DNA from 2 places in the Bacillus sp. FSL R7-0646 genome. Region 2 is predicted to be linked to the other one. Evidence: predicted binding sites of a transcription regulator. Region 2 holds the regulator's gene; the other holds the start of a gene.

Region 1 (9,595 bases), 1.6 Mb from region 2:
TGCCTTCGGCTCAAACTATTTTCCGGCTTCGTGGAGGTTTATTTTTTGCCTGCCGAATGTCGCGCTTTTCTTCCTTCTCGAAAAGTGACCGCATTCAACCCCGGCACACGGCTGTAAAAATCACATGTCGCATCAATGTCTTTTACAGTCAGTACCAAATGATCCATGCGATCGATCTTCATCACCCCATCCCCCTTTATTGTTTGTTTTTTTACGTTATAACAGCTATTGAATAAAAGAGCAATGAAAATCTTTTTGAACAAAGCTTGCCGCGGATCATTCGGCCATTGAAAAAGCTGCCGACGTGACATCGGCAGCTTTTTCTTTACGGTCTGACAGCTTCTTTTTCTTGAAGCCGCTTCTTCATTCTGTTTTTGTCGCGTTCAATGATCGGTTTTAAATAACGGCCGGTATATGACCCTTCGACTTTCACGACTTCTTCGGGAGGTCCGGCAGCCACGATCATTCCCCCGCCGTCTCCGCCTTCAGGACCCAAGTCGATCAAATAATCAGCCGCTTTTATAATATCTAGATTGTGTTCGATTACAAGCACTGTATCTCCATTGTCGACCAGGCGCTGCAGAACGGCCAAAAGCCTTGCGATATCATCGACGTGCAGTCCTGTCGTCGGCTCGTCCAAAATATAAAGGGATCTTCCCGTTGAACGGCGGTGAAGTTCAGATGCCAATTTGACCCGCTGCGCTTCTCCCCCGGAAAGCGTTGTAGCCGGCTGTCCGAGCGTAATATAGCCAAGACCGACATCATAGAGGGTCTGCAGCTTGCGCTTGATTTTCGGGATGTTCTCAAAAAATTGAACGGCATTCTCGACCGTCATCTCAAGCACGTCAGAGATATTTTTGCCTTTGTACGTAACCTGAAGCGTTTCACGGTTGTATCTCTTTCCGTGGCAAACCTCACAAGGAACGTATACATCGGGCAGGAAGTGCATCTCGATTTTAATGATTCCGTCGCCTTTGCAGGCCTCACAGCGTCCGCCTTTGACGTTAAAGCTGAAGCGCCCTTTCTTGTATCCTCTGACTTTCGCTTCATTCGTCTGGGCAAACACGTCGCGGATGTCATCGAACACGCCGGTATATGTGGCCGGATTTGACCTCGGCGTCCGGCCGATCGGAGACTGGTCAATATCGATCACTTTATCGAGGTGCTCGATTCCTTTTATTTCTTTGTATTCTCCCGGTTTCGTCTTAGCCCGATGCAGCTTCTGAGCCAGCGTTTTGTGGAGAATTTCATTAACGAGCGTGCTTTTCCCTGATCCCGATACCCCGGTAACAGCTGTGAACACGCCGAGCGGAAATTTCACGGAAACATTTTTCAAGTTGTTTTCCTTTGCCCCTTTTACCTCGATAAAGCGGTTGTCAGGCTTTCTTCTCTCGGCAGGAAGAGGAATGAATTTTTTCCCTGAAAGATATTGCCCTGTCAGAGATTGATCATCGTTCATCACTTCTTCCGGCGTTCCGGCGGAGATTACTTCTCCCCCGTGTACACCCGCGCCGGGCCCGATATCGATTAAATAATCGGCGGCAAGCATTGTATCCTCGTCATGCTCGACGACGATCAATGTGTTTCCGATATCCCTCATGTTTTTGAGCGTCTCAATCAGGCGGTCGTTATCGCGTTGATGAAGACCGATTGACGGCTCATCAAGGATGTAAAGGACACCGGTCAGCCTTGAGCCGATTTGCGTTGCAAGCCTGATCCGCTGCGCTTCTCCCCCCGACAGAGTGCCGGCTGCGCGGCTGAGCGTCAAATAGTCAAGCCCGACATTGTTCAAGAATCCGAGCCTTTCTTCAATCTCCCGCAAAATGAGGTTGGCGATCTTCATGTCTTTTTCCGAAAGATCAAGTTCACGGAAAAATTGAAGGGCGTTAGCTACCGACATTTCGGTTATCTTACCGATGTGAAGGCCGTTAATCAGCACGGCGAGGGATTCCTTTTTCAGACGGTAGCCTTTGCATGAAGGGCACGGCTGATTAGCCATATATTTTTCCATCAGTTCACGAACATAATCCGAGCTGGTTTCTTTATAGCGCCTTTCGATATTGCGGATGACGCCTTCGAACTCAATGTAGTTTTCCCGGACTTGTCCGAAGTCGTTTTCATATCTGAAATAAATCTGCTCGCCTCCGCTGCCGTAGAGGATTTTCTCAAGGTGGTGCTTCGGCAGGTCTCTGACCGGAATATCCATATCGATTCCATAGTGGCTGCATACCGCTTCAAGCAGCTTCGGATAATATTGGGAGCTCTGCGGTTCCCAAGGTGCAATCGCATTCTCCTTTAGAGACAGCTCATCGTTTGGAATGACGAGCTCTACATCGACTTCCAGCTTGGACCCGAGGCCGTCGCAGCTCGGACATGCGCCGAACGGGCTGTTGAAAGAAAACATCCTCGGCTCCAGTTCCCCAATTGAAAAACCGCAGTGCGGACAGGCATGGTGCTCGCTGAACAGCAGCTCTTCCTGCCCGATCACGTCGATGATCACACGGCCTTCGCCGAGGCGGAGCGCCGTTTCGAGCGAGTCTGTGAGACGGGCGGTTACGCCTTCTTTTATGACGATGCGGTCGACGACGACTTCGATCGAATGCTTTTTATTCTTTTCGAGCTCGATGTCCTCTGAGAGGTCGTTCATTTCGCCGTCGATCCGGACTCTCACATAGCCTTGTTTTCTGATTTGTTCGAGCACTTTCACGTGCGATCCTTTTCTTCCCGAGACGATCGGCGCAAGCACCTGGATCTTCGTCCGCTCGGGATAATCCAAAATTCTGTCCGTCATCTGTTCGATCGTTTGCGAGGTAATTTCAATGCCGTGAACAGGGCAAACCGGCTTTCCGATTCTGGCAAACAGCAGCCGGAGATAATCGTAGATTTCCGTCACCGTTCCGACTGTCGACCGGGGGTTCCGGCTCGTTGTTTTCTGATCGATGCTGATCGCCGGCGACAGGCCTTCAATCGCATCGACGTCGGGTTTGTCCATCTGTCCTAAAAACTGGCGGGCATATGCGGAGAGAGACTCGACATAGCGCCGCTGCCCCTCTGCATATATCGTATCGAACGCAAGGGATGATTTCCCTGATCCCGAAAGACCTGTCAAAACGACAAGCTGATCCCTCGGAATAGAGACATCGATATTTTTCAGGTTATGGGCCCTTGCACCTTTCACCTCAATTCGTTTCGTTGCCATTTTCTATTCATCCTTCCGATTTTAACTCTAGGAGCAAGTCGCGAAGCTCGGCGGCGCGTTCAAAGTCAAGCGCTTTTGCCGCTTCCTTCATGTCGCTTTCCATTTGAGCGATCACTTTTTCCCGCTCTTTCTTCGTCATCTTCGAAAGCTTCGGCTCCTCTTTCACTTGATATTCTTCCTGGTCTTCAGCAGCATGAGTTGCCCGGATGACGTCCCTGATCTTTTTGTTGATCGTTTTCGGCGTAATGCCGTGTTTCTCATTATAAGCCTCCTGCTGTTCGCGGCGGCGCTTCGTTTCATTGATTGCGATTTCCATCGAGTTGGTGATTTTGTCGGCATACATGATTACGCGGCCTTCGGCATTTCTGGCGGCGCGGCCGATCGTTTGGATGAGCGAGCGTTCGGACCGCAAAAAGCCTTCTTTGTCTGCGTCAAGAATGGCGACGAGTGAAACCTCAGGAATATCGAGTCCTTCCCTCAGCAGGTTGATGCCGACGAGAACGTCATGCTTGCCGAGGCGAAGGTCGCGTATGATCTCGATCCGCTCCAGCGTTTTAATCTCTGAATGCAGGTACGTGACCTTGATACCGATTTCCTTCAGATAATCCGTCAAATCCTCGGACATTTTTTTCGTCAGCGTCGTGACGAGGACGCGTTCATTCCGCTCGATTCTCTGCTGGATTTCACCGATCAGATCATCGATCTGCCCTTCAATCGGCCTTACCTCAATAATCGGATCGAGCAGCCCTGTCGGCCGGATGATCTGCTCTACCATTTCAGGCGTATGCTCAAGTTCATAAGGCCCCGGCGTAGCCGACACATACACGATGTTGTGAATGTGCTTTTCAAACTCTTCAAACCTGAGCGGACGGTTATCCAAAGCGGAAGGCAGCCTGAATCCATGATCGACGAGAACCTGTTTTCTCGCCTGGTCTCCGTTGTACATTCCTCTGATCTGCGGTATGGTGACATGCGACTCATCTATGACCATCAGGAAATCATCCGGAAAGTAATCGAGCAGCGTATATGGAGTCGAACCTGCCGGACGAAGCGTCAAATGTCTTGAATAGTTTTCGATGCCCGAGCAAAAGCCCATTTCGCGCATCATTTCCAAATCGTATCTCGTCCGCTGTTCCAGACGCTGCGCTTCAAGGAGCTTGCCTTCTTCACGAAGCGCTTTGAGGCGCTCTTCCAGCTCCTCTTCAATGTTTATGATCGCTTTCTTCATCTTTTCTTCCCGGGTGACGAAGTGGGAAGCCGGGAAGATCGCGACGTGTTCCCTCTCCCCTAAAATTTCGCCAGTCAGGGCATCCACTTCCCTGATCCGTTCGATTTCGTCCCCGAAAAATTCAACTCGGACGCAGTGCTCATCCCTTGAAGCCGGAAAGATCTCGACGACATCGCCGCGCACCCTGAATGTTCCGCGCTGAAAATCGATGTCATTCCGCGCATATTGGATGTCAACGAGCTTTCTGAGCAGCTCATTCCGCTCGATTTCCATTTCCGTTCTGAGCGAGAGCACCATTTCCCTGTATTCCTCAGGAGAACCCAAGCCGTAAATACAAGAGACACTCGCCACAATGATGACATCTTTGCGTTCAAAAAGAGCAGACGTGGCAGAGTGCCTTAATTTATCAATCTCATCGTTAATGCTGGCATCTTTTTCGATAAATGTATCAGTCTGGGGCACGTAGGCCTCAGGCTGGTAATAGTCATAATAGCTGACAAAATATTCGACTGCGTTGTTGGGGAAAAATTCTTTAAACTCGCTGTAAAGCTGCCCGGCTAACGTTTTGTTGTGGGCGATGACGAGAGTCGGTTTGTTGACCTCTTTAATCACGTTCGACATCGTAAACGTCTTTCCAGTACCGGTTGCCCCCAAAAGCGTCTGATGCTTTCTGCCTTCATTGATTCCTTTGACAAGCTGATCAATCGCTTTCGGCTGATCCCCCTGGGGCTGATAATTCGAGACTAATTCAAAGCGGTCTTTCACATAAAAGCCTCCGTTTCTTTACGAAATCTTCCTGTTTATTATTTTAACACACCCGAAGCAAAAATACGAACTAAAGTTCGGTTTTTGTGTTTTCCCACAAAAGCCGGCGATTTCTGATCTATCAAAAAACCCCTCCTTTTTGTCATCAAAAGCAGGGCTTCACGGCAATCAATCTTACGGTTTCTATGAGTCTTCCTTCTTTTCGCCCGCCTTTTTTGCCGCATAGAGCGAACCGGCGACGAGCGAGGCGATATCAAGTCCTACAATAAAAAAGGTTTCCGTATAACCTTTTAAATATGAAGCGAACAACAGCGCTGCAGTGAGCGCAATTCCGACGTAATGGTTATAGGTCACCCTTGTAAAAAACAAGACAAGAATAAAAGGAAATATCAGTGCAAAAACGGCTTTTGTAAACACAAAAACCCTCCTCACGTTTCTTGATCTTATTCGATTATATTAAAGAACAAAGAAACGGACAAACATGGACACTCATTCATTTTGTCCATCATCTTGCCGCGTTATTCGGAATCGGACGTTAAAAGGCGAAAAAGAACGATATTCCGGCGGCCAGGAGGTTTGGCATGGCGAAAATGGCGAGAGCGTTTGCCAGCTTGCTGTTCCACTCCCCGTGCTCTTTCGTTTCTGCATCGTGATTTCCCCTGAACCGGTCACCGCTGACAAATACGCCCGAACATAAAGCAGACAACAGAATCGCGCCTAGGCCGGCTGCTCCCGAAACTTTGAAAATCAGCGTCCAATCCCCGGCCGCAGCCGAAACCAATACAGCTATTAAACAAACGAAAGCACCTGCGAGAAAAGCCCTTTTCATCAATCATTCTCCTTCAATGAGTTCTATCCATCATCCTAGCGGAACGTTTTGTAAAAGACAACCAAAAAGTTTCGAAACAAGGCAAAAGCAAAAGCGCCTGAAAGCGGCGCTTTTTTAACATCGGTTATTCTGTTTCTGCTGAGGCTGCTGCCTCGGCATGCTTCATCACCGCATCCTCTTCTTTTACAAAGATGATGCCGAGCTCATGATGCTCCCCTTCATAAGAAGCTCTTTGTTCAAAACGAATCTCATTGTTTAAACCGACGACTTCAAGCTTGAAGAAAGCCCTGTTCTTTTGGAGCGCTTCGTAGAAGTCCGCCGCATTTTTCACTTCAATCCCGTTGACCTTCGTGATGATTTCGCCGATCTTGAGACCGAGATCGGCTGCCGGCGTGTTCGGAATAATCCCGAGCACCATCAAGCCCTGGTCTCTCTTTGAAAAATGGAAAGGGGCGGAATTGTCGTTCATCCGCTGCTTCCAGGATAAAAAGGCCCTTCCTGCGATCGCTGCTCCGGCGGCAAGGGCGGCAAGCGGAGTCCACCATATGCTTCCGGCCGCGATCAGCAGAATGATGATGCCAAGCACGCTGATGCGCTTCGCTGTAATTTTAATGCTTTCAATCGGAAGCGATCCTTGAACCCTTTGGCCGAAGCCGATGAAATACGGAATCCACAAGAGCTCAAAGCCGCCGTTAAATGACAAAACAGGCCACCACGGAACAGATGATTCGATCGCATGTCCCGGAATAAGAATAAACAACGGCAGAAGCCAGGTTCTGCCCGCAATCTGCTGTCCGATCGGGAGACCCCTTGTGCTCATGACAATCGCAGGGGACGTTTTGATATGTGCCGTTTTATAGACAAGCACTCCTTCCGCCACCAACAGAAGTCCGAGCAAGACGGCAGCAGCCGACCAATTCGCGAGGGACAGCTGCGGCAGAAACGCGTCAAGCGCTCCGAAACCGGTGTATTCAATACATAAACCAACGACGATGCTCACGCCAAGCGTATATGCCGCTGACAGCAGACTCTGTCTGAAAGTTAAAGCTGCGGCAACGCTGACCGCCGCTATTAAAACCAGCATGCCCATCGGGAGATACAGCCCCAAGCCGAACGAAACAATGGACAGTACAAGTCCTGCCAGAAGTCCCTTGGAATATGTAAATTTGAACTCGTCATAAATATCTTCAATACGCGTATGGAACGTCTTTCTTTCACGTTTGATCCGGGCATAGCCGTAAGCAAGACTCATAATCATCATAAAATAGAAGAGCGGGTGCAAAAAGAACAATCCTGCTCCTTTTAAAAGTTCAATTAAGCTTTCTTCAACTGACAAGGGAACGTTCACCGCCTCAGCCAAGCATTTCAGGCCGCCTTCAACACGGCAGCTTTTTAACGTTGGATATTTTAAGGAAACCCAGCTTGTCTAAAGCGTCGGCACGAGGAAATGACGGGCGGCCGTTCAGGCGGGATGCCTGAGCCGTCAGCCGCAGAAACTTTCGTCATGATGCTTAAACGCCGGTGCTTTTCATGCGCATTCGTGACGACAAATGCTGGCACCTTTAGGCAAGCTGGTGCATTTTATTATTATTCTAACAAATAATAAAATGCTTGGGTATGGTAAACGTGAGGTTTATTTCTCCTGGCTCATCCAAAGCGTCACATTCGACAAAGAAAAATCTTTCAGGTAATGATTGACCTCGACATCAAGAATATCTCCTATCAGCTGCATTGACCGCTTGATGTCGGTCAGATTGATGCCGAGCCGCTTGTGGTTGTCCATCAAGTAGTTGAAATAAAGTTCCGCGCAATCCTCATTAATATCTTCCACACTTTCGACCGAAGTGTAGTTCACGAGGTATCTGCTGAACAGCATAAGCAATCCTACTGCCTTTGTAGCGGAAAACGTAACGTCTTGTGATCGAACTTTTAACTGCTCCACTAATTCATAGTATTTTTTCTCTCTCACAATACTTGCCCTTTTCAATCGTGTACCCCCATTTATTATTTATATATAAGAAAAGCGCAAGCGTCAGACGACTCCACCAACAGAGACGAAGAACGCAAACAGCGCTAACATTCTCCGCAAAAAAAAATGCACACATTATAATTCTTGAAAAAGCTTTGGTTCTATTTTAAAAAGTTTTCCTATGTTATACAACTTGCAAAAGTTACATTTTTACTGCATCTTTACATCCTTATAAAGTCTCCCATATACTTATGTTATCGGGTCAATTCTATTCATTATGAATGTTTTTTTTATGAAAAAGCAAAAATTTTAGGTAAAAAGATTGAGAATTTACTTTCTGAGAATAAAAAAAGTGAGGACATCCCGTGCCCTCACTTTTTGTTAAACAGCACTTTTAATGCGGCTTGCAGCTGAAGATCGTTCTTTTCATCCATCTTTTTCTCCTCAATCCGCAGGTTCATTGTATTTGCCGTTTTTTGGTCAATGATCCCTGTTTGCTTCAGCTTGTTTGCTGCCTGAAACGCCATGACGGCTTTTTTTGTGCTTTCATTGTAATAGCCGTCTTCCCGGCCGGGGACAAACCCGAGTCCTTTCAGCAGGAACTGCGCCCGCTTAATTTCATTGTTGTTCATATCCGGCTTGAGGGGTTCTTTCAGCTGTAAAGGCCCCGCCGAGAAATATGCAGGCTGCGTGACTGGAACGGTCGGCTGAATGCCCTGCTTATGGATCCAATTTCCTTTAGGTGTCAGCCATTTGTACAGCGTCAGCTTAATATTGCTACCGTCTCCCATCGGCACCGCCTGCTGGACGGTTCCCTTTCCAAAGGAAGGATCGCCAACCACGTCGTAGCCCTCGGCTTCTTTTAATGCGCCTGCAAGAATTTCCGAAGCCGAAGCGCTGCCCTTGTCCGTGATCACGCTCACAGGGTATGGTTTTTTCTCTTTTAATTTTGAGAAGTATTGTTTTTTATTTCCGTTTCTTTCGGCGATTTGTATATACGGATGATCTTTTGTCACAAAATGTTTTAAAATGTCTTCCACGCTTTGCAAGTACCCGCCCGGATTTCCTCTTACATCCAAAACGAGCCCTTTTATTCCCTTTTTCTCAAGCTTTTTCAGTTCAGCAGTAAAATCTTTTGCCGTATGTTCGGAAAAGGAAGATATTGCGATATAGCCGACAGGTTTATCCTGTACTTTCTTTATGGAAGCAAACACCGTTTCCAGCGGGATTTCATCGCGCTTAATCGTAAATGTCAGCTGGTCTTTCATTCCGGGTCGGTGAACTTTCAGTGTAACCTTCGATCCCTTTTTGCCTCTGATCTTTAATACGGCGTCATTCAAATCCATTCCGCTCATGGAATCGCCGTCGATGCTGATGATTTCATCGTTCGGCTTTAATCCGGCTTTCTCTGCCGGAGACTGTTTAAAAGGAGAAACGATAATGATTTTTCTGTCTTCCATTCCGATTTCTGCACCGATTCCTTCAAAAGAGGAATCAAGGGAATCTGAAAACCGCTTTGCCGTCTGTTTATCCATATAGACCGAGTATGGGTCATTCAATGTTGAAAGCATGCCCTGTATGGCTCCTTCCAACAGTTTTTCCCTG
Region 2 (9,595 bases):
TCGCTCTCTCCCGCCGCCTTCATTGCGGTGTTTTAGGTTCCTCTCCGGGCGGTAGCCGTTTTCGACCGCCTTCTTCATTCCCCGCTTAATTTTCAGGTTATGTATTTTCCGCTGGTATTCCTCGACAATGCCGACAATCTCCAAAACCATCGAGTCCGCTTCGGAAAGCTCGAGCTTTCCGCGGTGAGCCAGCGTGTAGATTTGAACGCCTTCTTTATATAAACAGTGAAGAAGGGCAATTTTGGCATTCCCTCTTCCAAGCCGCGTATCATCCTGTATTAAAACCGCGTCGATGTCTGATGTTTTGATTTCCTCGAGCAGATCGAAGACGCCGTCGCGGTCCATTTCATATCCGCTCGCCTGTTCGGAAATGACGCTCACGACGTTCATCCCGTGTTCGGCGGCAAGCGACTTAAGCTCTTCCTCCTGCCGCTTTAATGAGGTTTCCTGCTGCTCCTTCGCAGTGCTTACCCTGGTGTAAATAATCGCATTCATGGAAATCCCCTCAATCTCTTATTCTACAACTGCAAGCTGATATTGATCGGAGTGCTGTTTGGCTACCGGCAGGATCAAGACATCTCCCGGTTTAATGACAGAGGTCGGCAGATTGTTTTTATCGGCGACCCATTCGATGAATTTGTGTTTGTCAGCGGTTTTTCCGCCTTTGATCCGGTCGGCCAGCTCCCACAATGTATCGCCTTCTTGCACTTCTATTTTAACATATTGCTTTCTTTCTTCGATCTTACCGGCAAAAGACACAAACAGAATACAGCAGCTGATCATAGCAGTAAACAGACTGACAAAAATCAATGATTCTTTTTTCATATCCATCACCCCAGAATGTTTGTTCGGTTTTTGTGACTTCAGTATACATACGAACAAATGTTTCTGTCAATCGTTTTTTTCGAACCTATGTTTGTACTCAGAGGAAAAACATGCTATAATCTAGCTAAAATCGACGTTTTGAGGTGCAAAAAATGACGAAGCTATCAAAAAGACAACTTGATATTTTGCGTTTCATTAAAGAAGAAGTGAAGCGCAAAGGCTATCCGCCTTCCGTCAGGGAGATCGGAGAAGCGGTCGGCCTGGCGTCAAGTTCAACGGTACACGGCCACTTGGCAAGGCTTGAAACGAAGGGATTGATCAGAAGGGATCCGACGAAGCCGAGAGCGATCGAAATTCTCGATACAGAGGAGGAAATTCATATTCCGAAAAACCAGGTTGTCAATGTCCCGGTCATCGGAAAGGTGACCGCCGGTACACCGATTACCGCAGTCGAAAACATCGAGGAATACTTTCCGCTTCCCGAACGCCTGGCGCCGCCGGATGAGCACGTCTTCATGCTGGAGATCATGGGAGAAAGCATGATCGATGCCGGAATTCTTGATCAAGATTATGTGATTGTCAAGCAGCAGAACACCGCAAACAACGGGGATATCGTCGTTGCGATGACCGAAGACGACGAAGCGACTGTTAAGCGGTTTTTCAAGGAGGAAACCCATATCCGCCTTCAGCCGGAAAACCCGACGATGGAGCCGATCATCCTTCAGAATGTGACGATTCTCGGAAAAGTCATCGGCGTTTTCCGCACTGTTCATTAAAACACGGACTCATCAGCAAAACCGCCGGTCGGCGGTTTTTTTGCACGAAAAAACAGGCTCACATCCATTCGGCAATGAAGGATGCGAACCTGAAACAGAGGGAATGATAATATGCTTACATTACCATTATCCCCCACAACGATTTTCCTGTCAACAAAAATGTTTCCCAAAGGAAAGATATTTGTTTTTCGCCTTTTATTGAACGATAAACAAAATTCTCGTCCCGTCGGCGAAACCGCTCAGCCTGTTCCCGACCCAGGAGCCGGCTCCGCGGTTATCCGATGAGCTGACATATCTGACAGACGCTCCTTTGCCCCCTTCTTCACACATGGCCATCGGCCATTCGTCACGGTCAAAGCCCGGCTTAGTCGGAATCCCCTTCAGTGATTCCTGGCGGCGCTTATCCGCTCCCGATCTTTCAATCGTGCAGACATCTGAATGCCCCGCTTTGATTGCGTCGCTGATATGAGCGCCGGTTTCGGGATAGCGTGATGCCGGAAAATACAATATGTCGTCATACCTTGCAGCACCTTCGGCATGCTGAGGAGAATATGCGGCGCCTCCCGAAAGCCCAAGCAGTACCAATGCGGAAAACAGCAGATGAACCGCCCATTTTTTGATCATGACAAAAACAACCTCCTCTTGTATATGCTGGTGTTACTAACAGATTAAGAGAGAATTGTTTTTGCTTTTCGGGTTCTTTGTGAAAAAGACGTTTAGATTGTGTAAATGAACGTTTATTCTTCTATGACGTTATTTTTTAAGATGCTGCACGTCATCGCTTTTGCATCAGAACATGAACCGTTGATATCGTTGGTAAAAACATAACTTCAGCCGCGTGTTTTAATGAATTCCCGCAAACAGCTCCATATCGACAGCCCTTGTGCCTGTCTTGCCGTATTATATGTCTGTATCTTCTTGAATCATCCTCCAAGGCCGTTTTTCATCACTGTACAAAAAAACAGGCGGGAAATCCGCCTGTTCATACGGCAACTTCAAATGTCAGCTTGTCGCCGTGCTTATAGTCGATTAATTTAAAATCATCGATTGTAAAGTCATAAAAATTTTTGATATCCGGGTTGATCCATAGCTTTGGCGCTTCATACTGCTCGCGTTTCATCTGAATGTTTAAATTGTCGATGTGACGGGTATAGATGTGGCAGTCACCGATGTTGAAGATGTATTCGCCCAGCTCATAACCGAGGACTTGCGCGATCATGCGCTGCAAGACATTATATTGAAACACATTGAACGGGTTGCCAAGCGCCATGTCGTTGCTTCTCGCTCTTACTTCTAAAGAGAGCTTTCCTTCTTTCACATACCATTGCGTCTCATAGACGCAGGGCGTCAAAGCCATGCCATCCAAATCATCGGGATTCCACAGCATGGTCAAATGCCTGCGTGAAGAAGGGTTATGCTTTAACTGATGAAGCAAATAATCCACTTGATCGACTTTCTGGCCGTTAACCGTTCTGTTTTTCTTCCCTAATTGATAGCCGTACGCTGCTCCGATTGTGCCGTCTTCAAGACGCCATTGATCCCAAATATGAACCCCCATATCATTCAGAACTTGAACATCATTGGATTTCAGCTGCCAAATCCAAAGCAGCTCTTTAATGGCCGTTTTCCACGCCACCTTCTTCGTCGTCAAAATCGGCACTTCTGAATTGTCAAACCGCATTTTTTCGCTCATGATGCTCAGCGTATGAGCCGGCGTTCCGTCTGAATCCCACTTCGTCCGAACCTGATATTCTTCATCGGAGATCCCTGATTCAATAATTTTTTGTATGATTGCATTGTATTGCTGGTCATAATGGCTCATCTTATCCTCTCCTCTTTCCACATGATATGTATAAAATGAGTTTTTTTCAAGGTTTAAGATCACGCGCGGGTTTGATAAATCTCCAATGCTTTCTTGAGAACATTTTTATCGTATCCTGAGATATCGTGGATTTTTTCAGTCCATCCTTCGATTGTGTCCGGCTTCGCTTCTCTGTATAATCCTTTGCTCGTACTAAGATATATGTCCCAGCCGCTGAATTCCCAATGGGCGATTTCATGCTGAAACGGAATTCTGCATTCCAGTAAAGGCGCAGGCTTCAATGCCGCCTGCGAGTATTCAGCCGCCTTTAAAAAAACGGACATGTCAACAGGGTCTGTATTGTAGACTTGAGTCGACACCTTTCCGTTCGGCCGATGGTAAAGGACCTCAACTCCGCCGGCTGTCGGCATGACTTGAACTTGTGCGGCAGGGAAAAAACCGCCCAGCTTTTCATTGGTATAATCTTCAGATTCGCAATCGATCAGAATCGGATGCAGCCATTGGTCTCCCAGATCACACAAAAAGCGCCGGCCTCTTTCATCAAGGGCGATGACTGCGGCATGCGCGCGTTCCGTTTTGAACGAACGGCCGATTGGAAAAGCTTCCACTCCGTCTTTTGTGAACTCATCCAGCAGCCAAATCGAAAGGTCAAAACAATTGCCGGCAATCCCGTACTCTTGATAGTGCTCCTTCATCATCGATACTTCCCGCTGTCTCCCATCTCCTGCCTGATGATAAAACCATGCTTTTGTCAGCGTTTCCATCGGAAAAGAGTCAAATTTTCTCCACGTACGGAGAATGGCTTCCGGAGCAAACAACATCTTACCCCCTGTCTCAGAAACGATTGTTAACACCATTATATACGTGCGCCCGAGACGAAAAAAATCCCTTGGCAAGGGATTTTTTTCGTTTTATTTTCCTTTCTCATCGGTTGGAATCTGGATCAGGGAATTCGATCCGGTCGCTTTAGGCATTTTTCCGTCCCATTTTTGGATCCATTGATACTTGATCATTTCATCCGACATCGACTTTTTAATAATTTCGTTGTACTCGGCAATACCTTGGGCTTCGATCTTTTTCTTTTTCGCTTCCGCTTCGGCGATCTTCAGCTCCGTCTGTGTTCTTTCCAGTTCCTGCGAAGACTTCACGCGCGCGTCAATCGCTTCCTGAGTCGCTTTATCAGGCTTCGGCACGCCGAGTGTTAAATCGTCAATGACAAAGCCGAGCCCCTTCATATCATCTGCAAATGTTTTTTGAATTTCTGCAGCGGCATCAGATGATTTTTGTCCGTATGTATCAATGACGGAATATTTGGAAATCGACTTTCTCGCAGCGTCCCACAGCCTTGTTTTCAAGTAGCTGTTTTCGATTGATTCAATATCGACCGCTCCGAATTTATTAAACAATTCTACGACTTTATCAGGCTGAACGACATAGTTGTAGGCAATGTCCATTGAGATGTTTTTGCCGTCGGAAGTAGCCACTTGAATATCCTGATTGTTTACAGTCTGCATCCGTACCGGATATCTTGTGACTTTGTCAAACAGCCCGACTAAATGCCAGCCTTGATCCAGCGTTTCCGATTTTACCCCGCCATTCGGGGAATAAACGACGCCGACATATCCGTTCGGGATTTTCTCGATGAACAGGGAGGCCGTGAATCCTCCAATAATTAAAGCGGCAGCGACAATGATTCCGCCGAGCAGCGTTTTGTTTTTATTTTTCTTTGGTTGTTTTTCATTCATCTTTGTCGTCCTCCAGCGTTTTCTTTATTTTGGTCGCCCCGCTTCCGACTTTTTTAAAAAGCGGGCTCAACATAAGCCATACGCCAAACCCTATAATGAGCAGCAATATGATCGAACCAATCATGACTTTCACTTTTGTTTCACCCCTTTTGCATTTGTTGATTGATCGTATGACTAAATAAAATCATTTCACTTATGTTTACGTTCATATGAACTTAAAGTTTCATTTTTTTAAAATTTAATAGAAAAAAATTTTATCATTGTGAAATCATCAACTTAAAAGACGGATTCCTCCTGCACGGGCATCGTTATAGGATATGTTGGATATCTTATTCCTTATGCCGCGCAATTATGGCGTGTTCGCAGTCAAATGAAGACATCAAATAAGAAAAACGGCTCAACTGAACCAACTAAAAAAAGAGCCAGTCATTTGGCTCTTTTAAATTTCAAATATTACTGATTGCCCTTTTTGACCCATTCAGCTACGGTCACCGTTCGTTTTGCTTGATGTTTCACTGCGGCTTCTACGTCTTCAATCATCTTCCCGTCTTGATCGACTGTAACACTCGTTCCATATGGATTTCCGCCAGCCCCAAATAGGACAGGATCAGTGTATCCAGGAGAAGCAATAATAGCTCCCCAGTGCATCATTGAAGTATATAAGGACAAGATCGTCGCTTCTTGACCACCATGTGGATTTTGAGCGGAGGACATTGCACTTACAACTTTATTAACTGTCTTGCCGTTTGCCCAAAGTCCGCCTTGTGTATCAAGAAACTGTTTCATTTGGGATGCCATATTGCCAAAACGTGTTGGTGTACTGAATATAATAGCGTCTGCCCACTCTATATCTTCTGAGGTTACGACTGGAATGTCTTTTGTTGCATCAACAGTTGCTTTCCATATTTCATTTCCTTCAATAACTGATTGCGGAGCCAATTCTTGTACTTTTAATACTTTGACGTCAGCGCCTGCTTCTTTTGCGCCTTCTGCAGCCCATTTTGCTAATTGATAGTTTGTTCCGCCCATACTATAAAAAACTACAGCTAATTTCACATTTGACATATGATCCATCTCCTTTGATTTTCTAAATAATTTGTCTAAAAATCCCATATTTTACACCCGCTTTTTTGTTTTCTTTTTTTAAACCTTTTAAAAACCACCCCCTTGAAAGTGTTTCGCTGCCTTTATTATTCCTTGCTACAATAAGCTTAAAACATTTCAGTTTAATAAATCTCAACTTCGAGATATCGTGGATGGTTATATTACTTCGGTCTTTCCCTGGTAAAGATTTCACCAATCTTTGCGTAATCATGCCCGGCCAATCGGCTGATGGCTCCGAGGCCTCTCGGATCAATTTTTCCATTTTCATAAATGCCGCTCTCGATATGATATTGAACGACTTGACCTATCATGAAATCGCAGCCGGGAGAGTGTTTATCTCCCAACTCTAATGAATACTCCAGAACACATTCCATGCGCACTTTCGCTTCTTTAACCCCCGGTACCGAGACTTTCACACTTTCAACCGGGGTTAACTCCGCTAACTGAATTTCACTTTGACTTGGAGGTAGGCTCGCGGCCGTTGCATTCACTTTTTCAACATTTTGTTCATCAACGATATGGACCACAAATTCTTTGCTCTTCAGAATGTTTCTCGCTGTATCTTTTTGGCTCCCTTCAGAACGTTGTATGGACAGGGAGATCATGGGAGGATTTGAAGATACAATATTAAAATAACTAAATGGAGCTCCGTTTAAGACGCCCTCCTCTGACAGGCTTGTAACAAACGCCACGGGTCTTGGTATGATACTCCCGATTAAAAACTTGTAGTTCTCTCTTTCCGTTTTTGTAAGCGGATCAATGGACAGCATTGAATCACTTCCGTGCAAAAATTAATCCAGCGCCTTCACTGTTATAGGAATTAATCTTCTTTCTAACTGCTCTCTGTAGTGTTCATACTGAGCCGGCAACATTAACTGTTCTCCCATTGTTTGATGTGATTCATCATGGGCGAACCCTGGAGGATCTGTTGCAATTTCAAATAAAATCTCCCCGTGTTCTCTAAAATAAATCGCGTTAAAATAATTTCTGTCTTGCACGGGTGTAACACGATAACCATTTTCTGCAACATATTTTTGCCATTCTAATTGATCATTGTCATCAATAGCTCTCCAGGCAATATGGTGAACTGTACCAATCCCCATTTGTCCGCTGCCTATAGTTGTTAATTTCAAATCAATTATATTCCCGATATCACCAGAAGAACGAAAACGTACAAAATCTCCTTCTTCACCAACTTTTTCAAGTCCCATAACCTTTTCTAATAATTCAGCCGTTTTTTCCGGTTGTTTGGATAAAAGTGTTGCTCCGCCAAATCCTTTGATTGCTTTGTCCGGTGTAATTTCTCCTATCTTCCAGCTGTTCTTTTCCCCTTCTTCTCTTTCGACAATTTCCAGATGAAGTCCATGAGGATCATCGAACTCTAAGTACTCCTCTCCAAAACGGTTCATTTTTGTATAAGGCAAATTAAATTTTGCCAATCTGTTTTCCCAAAATGCCATTGCGCCTTTAGGAACGACGTATGAAGTAACTCCCACCTGGCCATCTCCAATGACTCCTCGGCGAGCACCCACCCATGGAAAGAATGTAATAATCGTTCCCGGTTTTCCGCCTTCATTACCGAAATACAGGTGGTATGTTCCCGGATCATCAAAATTAACAGTTTTTTTCACTAAACGTAAACCTAGAACGCCAGCGTAAAAATCGACATTCTCTTGCGGATGGCCGACAATCGCGGTAATGTGATGGATTCCGCTTGTTTTCTTTTTCATATCATTTCACTCCTCTTTCATGAAACATAGCTTTATTATGAGATATAGGTTACAAATTCATTTACAGGTTTTCTAAATCCCCGCGGTTTTCTGCTTTCTAATTTTTCCTTCCCAAGGGTGATCATCATGACGACCTCATATTGCTCATTTATATTCAATACCTCTTTTACCTTTTGAGGATCAAAGCCAATCATGGGACAAGTATCCCAACCTTTTTCTTTAGCAGCCATCATAAAGAGCATAGAAGATAATGAGCCATTCCTGATGGCTTCATCCCTTTGAAATGCTTCTCCTCTGGATTGATAGAAAGAAACCGTATCGTGAACCATATCATCATATTCTTGTTTATTAAGTACTCCGAGCAGTTTTAAACCTTCGTAGATTTCTTTTGCTTGATGAAAGGCCTTTTTGTCACCCAAAACGATGATGACTGCCGACGAGCTTAGGATCTTGTATTGGCCATTAGCTGCTTCATGCAACATGTTCTTCTTTTCTTTATCCAACACCGCAATATAGTTTGTATGCTGCAAATTAAAAGCAGAGGGAGCCAATTTTACAATTTCAAATATTTCATTAAGCTCCTGTTCAGAAATTGAATATCCAGGAAGAAAATTACTTGCTGATCGTCTTTCTTTTACTAACTCTAGAAATTCGGTCATTACTACTACCTCGCAATCGACATTTATTATGAATTCGTATATTTCGAATTCGAGATATTGTCGTAAAAAAATTTACATGCTTTGGGCATGGAAGCCCAGTTTTTTCAACTTTTCAATTAGAACTTCTTTTTCTTTAATGTCCAGCCCGCCGAAAATGCCTTTCATAGCTGCTTTATGTTTAGGAAAAAGATTGTTCATCAGTGCAGTTCCTTCATTCGTTAAGGCAGCGTATGTTATACGGCGATCTTTAGGACAAGGCCTTCTTACTATTAAACTTTTCTTCTCCAGCTTATCTATAACATAGGTAATACTGCTGCTTGCGATTAATACCTTTTCGCCTATTTTTTGTATCGGCTGATCGCCTTTATTATAGATTAATTCTAAAACAGCAAACTCAGTTGGATTTAATCCTAAACATTTAATGTCTTCTTCCACACGCTTTTTAATCGATTGTAATGCTCGAGACAAGACAATAAATGCCTTTAAAGACAACTCCTCTTCATATCTCTCCATATCTTGACTGCCCATGGCATTCATCCTTTTTAATTATCTCGAATTCGAGATAATTGTATAATAACGATTTGCTTGTGTCAACTATTTAAAAGAAATAAACGCTCGCTGTTAAACGGTTGCATGTGATTTGCTTTGTTGTGCGGCGTACCGAAGTGGATTCATCTGACGCAAAAAACCGCCGACTCAAGGTCGGCAGCGCCGGCTGTTTCAAAAGTCTTATGATGTATTCATAGCTTGTCTTTTATCTGAAGATGCAGCTTCGGATTCAGCAAGAAAATAATGGACTGAAGCTGTTCCTGTTTATTAATCGACGGATCCGCGTGGTGTTGATGGTTGTAGCCGTTAAAGATGGCAATCAGCGTAGACGCCATCACCTTCGGATGGAGCTGTTTCTGAACAATGCCTTCTTCCTGCAGCTGCT

Evidence for each region. The regulator LexA, encoded in region 2, represses DNA repair genes until DNA is damaged. The targets are predictions, from matches to a motif close to CGAACATATGTTCG.
Region 1: the regulator LexA is predicted to act here: its motif matches at 5,259-5,272, upstream of uvrB (excinuclease ABC subunit UvrB).

The regions. Positions count from the first base shown of each region.
Region 1 covers NZ_CP150217.1:3,564,317-3,573,911, forward strand. Annotated here, with positions in the region: gene MKY62_RS18645 (VOC family protein) at 39-182, opposite strand; gene uvrA (excinuclease ABC subunit UvrA) at 326-3,199, opposite strand; gene uvrB (excinuclease ABC subunit UvrB) at 3,207-5,192, opposite strand; gene MKY62_RS18660 (CsbA family protein) at 5,376-5,609, opposite strand; gene MKY62_RS18665 (DUF5316 domain-containing protein) at 5,728-6,021, opposite strand; gene MKY62_RS18670 (PDZ domain-containing protein) at 6,146-7,357, opposite strand; gene swrA (swarming motility protein SwrAA) at 7,655-8,008, opposite strand; gene MKY62_RS18680 (S41 family peptidase) at 8,362-9,595, opposite strand, start outside.
Region 2 covers NZ_CP150217.1:1,942,661-1,952,255, reverse strand. Annotated here, with positions in the region: gene MKY62_RS10040 (recombinase family protein) at 1-495, opposite strand, end outside; gene yneA (cell division suppressor protein YneA) at 514-825, opposite strand; gene lexA (transcriptional repressor LexA) at 978-1,601, shown strand; gene MKY62_RS10025 (NucA/NucB deoxyribonuclease domain-containing protein) at 1,797-2,225, opposite strand; gene MKY62_RS10020 (thymidylate synthase) at 2,584-3,423, opposite strand; gene MKY62_RS10015 (hypothetical protein) at 3,483-4,244, opposite strand; gene MKY62_RS10010 (prohibitin family protein) at 4,335-5,168, opposite strand; gene MKY62_RS10005 (hypothetical protein) at 5,161-5,301, opposite strand; gene wrbA (NAD(P)H:quinone oxidoreductase) at 5,622-6,233, opposite strand; gene MKY62_RS09995 (flavin reductase family protein) at 6,434-7,042, opposite strand; gene MKY62_RS09990 (ring-cleaving dioxygenase) at 7,064-8,002, opposite strand; gene MKY62_RS09985 (nitroreductase family protein) at 8,038-8,661, opposite strand; gene MKY62_RS09980 (MarR family transcriptional regulator) at 8,734-9,189, opposite strand; gene MKY62_RS09975 (TetR/AcrR family transcriptional regulator) at 9,402-9,595, opposite strand, start outside.